DNA from 2 places in the Pediococcus sp. genome. Region 2 is predicted to be linked to the other one. Evidence: predicted binding sites of a transcription regulator. Region 2 holds the regulator's gene; the other holds the start of a gene.
What was found. Region 2 encodes HrcA, which represses chaperone genes, less so after heat shock. Its sites were predicted from a motif close to TTAGCACTCNNNNNNNNNGAGTGCTAA; they were not measured.
Positions count from the first base shown of each region.

Region 1: groES (co-chaperone GroES) is a predicted target of HrcA. The motif match lies at 2,036-2,062, and genes of this name have one in related genera.

Region 1 is NZ_DOEM01000035.1:769-4,202, reverse strand. Features, by position in the region: gene DD627_RS08160 (ABC-F family ATP-binding cassette domain-containing protein) at 1-514, opposite strand, end outside; gene DD627_RS08155 (redox-sensing transcriptional repressor Rex) at 628-1,251, shown strand; gene DD627_RS08150 (CPBP family intramembrane glutamic endopeptidase) at 1,256-1,912, opposite strand; gene groES (co-chaperone GroES) at 2,095-2,379, shown strand; gene groL (chaperonin GroEL) at 2,411-3,434, shown strand, end outside.
Region 2 is NZ_DOEM01000002.1:18,891-22,324, forward strand. Features, by position in the region: gene truB (tRNA pseudouridine(55) synthase TruB) at 1-110, shown strand, start outside; gene ribF (riboflavin biosynthesis protein RibF) at 159-1,118, shown strand; gene hrcA (heat-inducible transcriptional repressor HrcA) at 1,366-2,406, shown strand; gene grpE (nucleotide exchange factor GrpE) at 2,421-3,026, shown strand; gene dnaK (molecular chaperone DnaK) at 3,048-3,434, shown strand, end outside.

The sequences.
Region 1 (3,434 bases), on a different contig from region 2:
TTTGACCGCCAGAAAGGGTGTTTACTGGCCGTTGGTAAACGGCTTCTTCAAATCCAAAGCCGTGTAAGACGCCACGAATTTCAGCCTGGTAGCCAAATCCATTACGAGCTTTGAACTCTTGCTGTTTTTGATCATACAAATTAGATAATTTTTCGAATTCTTTTGCGTTTGCAATGACAGTGGGATCACCAAGTTGATTTTCTAGTTCATGAATTTCTTTTTCGAGTTGAATAACAGCCTTAAAAACAGTCAGCATTCCATCCCAAATTAAATTATCAGTATTCAGGCCTTGATTTTGAGCCAGATAGCCTATTGAAAGGTCCTTTTTGGTTGTGATTTCACCAGAATTTGGACGAGTGTCGCCAATTAGCATCTTAAGCAGGGTGGTTTTGCCGGCGCCGTTACGTCCAACCAAACCGATTCGATCCTGTTCTTGAATGTCAAAAGTTACATGAGAAAACAAGGGCTCACCGCTAAACTCACGGCTAACATCTTGGGCTTGTAATAAGATCACAATCATTCATCCTTTCGTGTTGCTCTTTTATTATATCTTAAATTTTGTTTTCTGTAGTAAGTGGTAAAATAAAGTTTGTTAATTATTCACAAACTTCATTGGAGGTTTACAAAATGGAAACAAAAATTCCAGAAGCAACTGCTAAACGGTTGCCACTTTATTATCGATATTTAAATAATTTATTGTATGCAAACAAGTTGCGAGTTTCTTCTGCTGAGTTAGCCGAATCAATTCAAGTCGATGCGGCCACAATTCGCCGCGATTTCTCCTATTTCGGGCCATTAGGGAAGCGCGGATATGGGTATGACGTTCACAAATTAATTGATTTCTTTAAAAAGATATTGGATCAAGACACGCTTACGAACGTTGCCCTCATTGGGGTTGGTAATTTAGGCCATGCCTTGTTAAATTTTAATTTTCATAAAAATAGCAATGTCAGGATCAGTGCGGCGTTTGACGTTAATCCTAAATTGATTGGCTCCGTGCAAAGTAATGTGCCTGTTTATGACATGAGACAATTACAAGAACAGCTGAAGGATCAACGGATTGAAATCGCCATTATTACGGTTCCAGCCACAATTGCCCAAAAAGTAGTGGACGAGTTAGTCCAGGGTGGCATTAAAGGAATCATGAATTTCACCACTGTGCGGATTTCTGTGCCAGAAGGCGTTCGTATTCAAAATATTGATCTTACCAATGAATTACAAACTTTAATTTATGCCATTAATCATGGTTAAATGATCAAAGCCCTAGAAAAGGGAGGACAACTAAAGAGTTCATTAGAATGTGAGCAATCATCGAGGTTTGAATTTTGCCGGTATGATGGTACAGCCAACAAAACCATAGTCCAATAGTGGCATAGAGCACAATATGACCGTCCGAATGAGCGATTGCAAATAAGCCACTAGAAATCAAGGCAGTTAGTATCTGTGAGACTTTAGGGCCTAAAAAGCCAAAGAGATTTGAGAGATTTCCAAAAAGAGTTTTTCGAAAAACAATTTCTTCCATAATGGGAGCGCCAATAATAATGGGCAAGACAAATAAGGGATAATTTTTGATGATTTTTAAAATGGCACTCGTATTTTGAGAAGCTGCACTTCCACCAGTTTGAACGGTTACTTTGAGGATAAGGCTCTGTAAAAATATGACAATAATAAAACCGAGAATGCCCCACAGAATAATCTGCCAGGTATGACTCGATTTTTTTTCGGGAAGGTTTTGGGGCATATTATGAAATGCCAAAAAGCCTAAAATTAGTGCACCAGCTAAATAATCGATAATTTGGACGCTAAAGATCATGCTGTGTGTGAATTTAAAAAAGCTATTTAGGAAGCTTGGCAAAAGATACACAATTAAATACGTAATTAAGATATAGATAGATTTCTTTTCAAGTTTCAACTGACGACACCTCACAAATATTACTATAGTATAGCATGTTTAAAGGCTTTTGAATTTTTTCGTCAAAAAAGGTCAGTAAAATGCTTGCATTCTAGTTTGAGAATGATATAGTAAATATTGTTGTTAGCACTTAGCAGTTAAGAGTGCTAAATTTATAAAATAAATAACTGGAGGGATTCATTTTGTTAAAACCATTAGGAGATCGCGTGATATTAGAAGCACAGGAAGAAGAAGAACAAACTGTTGGTGGCATCGTCCTTGCAAGCAATGCTAAGGAAAAGTCACAAAGCGGCAAGGTTGTTGCTGTGGGTGATGGACGCGTATTAGATAACGGTGAAAAGGTTGCACCTTCTGTTAAAACCGGTGACACAGTTATATTTGATAAATATGCCGGTACTGAAGTCTCATATGAAGATAAAAAGTACTTGGTACTTCATGAAAAAGATATTGTGGCAATTATTGACTAACTAAAATTAGAATTCTTGAGGTGAAATATTTATGGCAAAAGAAATAAAATTTTCTGAAGATGCACGGACAAAGATGTTAAAGGGTGTCGACAAATTAGCTGACACTGTTAAATCAACAATTGGACCAAAAGGACGCAACGTTGTTTTGGAGCAATCGTATGGTTCACCAACAATTACAAATGATGGTGTGACGATTGCTAAGGCGATTGACCTTGAAGATCATTTTGAAAACATGGGTGCTAAGTTAGTATCGGAGGTTGCTTCAAAAACTAACGATATTGCTGGTGATGGTACCACAACAGCTACTGTTTTGACCCAGGCAATTGTGAATGAAGGTATGAAGAACGTGACTGCTGGTGCCAACCCAGTTGGTATCCGTCGCGGAATTGAACGTGCAACAAAGGCTGCCGTTGAAGGCCTTCACAAGATGTCACATGATGTTAAAACTAAGGACGATATTGCCCAGGTTGCTTCAATTTCAGCTGCTAACGAAGAAGTTGGTAAGTTAATTGCTGACGCTATGGAAAAGGTTGGAAACGATGGTGTCATCACTGTTGAAGAATCACGTGGGGTTGATACAACCCTTGATGTGGTTGAGGGAATGCAATTCGATCGTGGATACATGTCTCAATACATGGTAACTGACAACGATAAAATGGAAGCTGATTTAGACAATCCTTACATTTTAATTACGGATAAGAAGATTAGCAATATTCAAGATATCTTACCATTGTTACAATCTGTTGTTGAACAAAGTCGTTCACTTTTAATCATTGCTGATGATATTACAGGTGAAGCTTTACCAACATTGGTATTGAATAAGATGCGTGGAACCTTTAATGTTGTTGCTGTTAAGGCACCAGGTTTTGGCGATCGTCGTAAGGCTCAACTTGAAGATATCGCAACCTTGACTGGTGGTACTGTAATCACTGATGATCTAGGTTTGAACTTAAAAGATGCAACCATTGATCAATTAGGCCAAGCAAACAAGGTTACTGTCACAAAAGACGACACAACAATCGTTGAAGGTGCTGGTGACAAGGATCAGATTGCAG
Region 2 (3,434 bases):
ATGCAGCCCCTGTATTGGCATTGACTTTTCACGATCGGGTCCAAGCACTATACCAATATGATGAAAAACGGGTAGCTTATCGGCCGATGACCATGTTATTAACCAACTAACTAAGAGAGTTTTGAGAACGTGATATTTAGAATTATTGGGAGGATTTTATGAGAATTATTTATTTACATCATCCATATGAGACTCAAGAAATTCCTCATGGAGATGTTGTTTTGGCAATGGGATTTTTTGGTGGCGTTCATCTTGGCCATCAGGCAGTTATCAAGTGTGCTCGCAAGGAAGCCGATCAAAGAAAATTACCGCTTGCAGCAATGACTTTTGACCATCACCCGTCTGTTGTTTTTCCGAAACCGGGTCTAAATGGTTTACATTATTTGACCTCAGTTAAACGAAAAGCTGAGTTAATGACTAGTTTGGGTGTTGATTTTTTATATGTGGTCAGTTTCACATCCACTTTTGCGCATTTAACTCCTCAAGAATTTGTGGATCAATATATGGTTAATCTGCATGCAAAAGCAATCGTTGCAGGTTTTGACTATACTTATGGGCCACGTGAAATTGCGGATATGACTCATTTACCAAGTTATTCCAAAGATCGTTTTGATATCGTGACAGTAAACGAATTTTTATTAGACGGTCAAAAAGTTAGTTCAACCAAAATTCGTGATGATTTAAAGAAAAGTGATGTGGATCATGCCAACAAGTTCTTAGGATATGTTTACCAAACTAGTGGATTAGTAGTTCATGGTGAAGCTCGGGGACGAACACTTGGATTTCCTACGGCAAATGTATTGTCAGATCCATGGGTACGAATTCCGGGGATTGGAATTTATGCTGTTCGGATCAAAATTGGCACAAAATGGTGGCCAGCGATGGCTTCTGTTGGCCGTAATGTCACGTTTGGAGAAAATCGTCCGATCACGTTAGAAATCAATATTTTTGATTTTGATCAGGAAATATATGGTGAAGTAGTTTCCGTAGAATGGTATCACTATGTGCGTGGTGAAATAAAGTTTGCGAATGCTGACAAATTAATTGAACAATTAAAGGCCGATGAAAAAAACATCCGGCAATATTTTGCGAATTTAAATAATGGAAAATCAAATTAATGTAGATGCATTTTTCAGTTAATACCTTGCCATTGAAATCTGATTTAAATCAGAACGTAAAGTATCAAAAAATGCTGTAGCACCTTGGACGAAATCTCTTAATACAAGCAAAAAAGTAGGCTTTTAAAAAAAGAATAGTACAAATATCAAAAAATGTTTGACTAATGTTGACATTTGAAAGAACATTTGTTATCTTTAATAGTGTCTTAGCACTCCAATGTGCTAAGTGCTAAAAGAGGTGATGGTTTTGCTGACAGATAGGGAGTTATTGATTTTACAAGCAATCGTTCAGATCTATACGAGTGATGGTCAGCCAGTAGGTTCAAAAGCTTTAGTTAGCCAATTACCGATGCATGTGAGTTCGGCAACAATTCGTAATGAGATGGCGACGCTGGAAGAAATTGGGTTGCTTAAGAAAACTCACTCTTCGTCCGGTCGAATTCCTTCGATCCAAGGCTATCGCTATTATGTTGACCATTTGTTGAAACCTGATAAAGTTCAATCGAGTGATTTGCGACAGATACGTTCTTCGTTTAATCATCAGTTTCAAGAAATTGATGATATCGTTGCCGAATCGGCGGATATGCTTTCTAAGTTAACTAGCTACACTGCCTTTACAGTAAAGCCTGAATTGAAAGATGCAAAGCTTGAAGGGTTCAGATTGGTTCCATTAGGAAATCATCGTGTTATGGCCATTTTGGTAACTGACAATGGTGACGTTCAGAATAGAACTTTTAAGGTGCCTTCAAACGTTGATCCTGAAGCTTTAGAAGCAGTTATTCGGATCATTAATGATGAATTAGTTGGTTTAACGTTGTCAGAAGTTTTCAAAAGATTAGCAACGGATATTCCGAATCAAATCGGAAAGTACATTGAAACGCCAGAGGGTTTCTTGGATGTTTTCGAAGATGTTTTGAAAAAATCAGCAACTGAACGATTCTTTGTTGGTGGGCAGCTAAATTTACTGGATTTTTCCAAACAGCATGATTTGGGTGCAATTCGATCTTTATATAGTTTGATGAACCATTCGACGGATCTTGCCAGCGTTTTGGGTTCGCCAGATCAAAATATTAAGGTTCAAATCGGTAATGAAATTACTAATAATCTGTTAAAAAATTATAGTTTGATTACAGCAACTTACGATGTTGATCAACATGGTAAAGGTGTTATTGCAGTTTTGGGACCAACGAGTATGCCATATTCCAAAATGATTGGGTTGGTTGGTGCGTTCCGAACAGAGCTAGCAAGAAGATTGATAGATTATTACCACGATATTGATGATAGTTGAGAGGTGTGAACGTAGTGGCAGAAGACAAGAAGACTGAAAAGATCGATGAAACGGTCGAAAAACAAACAAAAGAAACAAAAAAAACTAAAGTTAAACCTGATAAAAAAGTAAAGGGCGAAAAAAAGTCCAAGAAACAATCAAAAACGGCTACCCAGATTGAAGAGTTAAAAAAACAAATTACCGAATTGAATGGTAAAGTTGATGCTATAACTGATCAATACATTCGTGCTAAGGCTGAAACGGCCAATATTCAAAAACGAAATGAAAAAGAGCAGGCAAACTTGGTTAAGTATGACGGTCAACACTTAGCCAAAGACATTTTACCAGTGATTGATAATCTTGAGCGTGCTTTGGCGATTGAGGTGTCTGACGAAAATGGAAAGCAACTGAAAAAGGGTATTCAGATGGTTTTTGATCACATGAATAAGGCCTTAAAAGACAATCATGTAACTGAGATTGAAGCAGTTGGTCAACCATTTGATCCACACATTCATCAAGCCGTTCAAACGGTGGCTGTTGAAGAAGGCGGCAAAGCTGATCAAGTAGTGAGTGTCCTGCAAAAGGGATACATGCTAAAAGATCGTGTTTTACGGCCTGCAATGGTTGTTGTGTCACAATAAATTAAAAAGAGGGATAATAAAATGGCAAGCAATAGAATTATTGGTATTGATTTAGGAACAACAAATTCCGCGGTTGCAGTCCTCGAAGGAGACAAACCAAAGATTATTACTAACCCAGAAGGTAGTCGAACAACACCTTCAGTGGTTTCATTTAAAAATGGCGAAACTCAGGTTGGAGAAGTAGCTAAACGACAAGCAATTACTAACCCGGATACAATCGTTTCCATCAAACGTCATATTGGTGAAAAGGGTTATACAGTTAGTGCTGGTGGCAAGTCTTATACACCACAAGAGATTTCAGCAATGATTTTGGAATATCTGAAACATTATGCTGAAGATTATCTTGGTGACACTGTTGAAAAAGCAGTTATCACTGTACCGGCTTATTTTGATGATTCACAACGACAA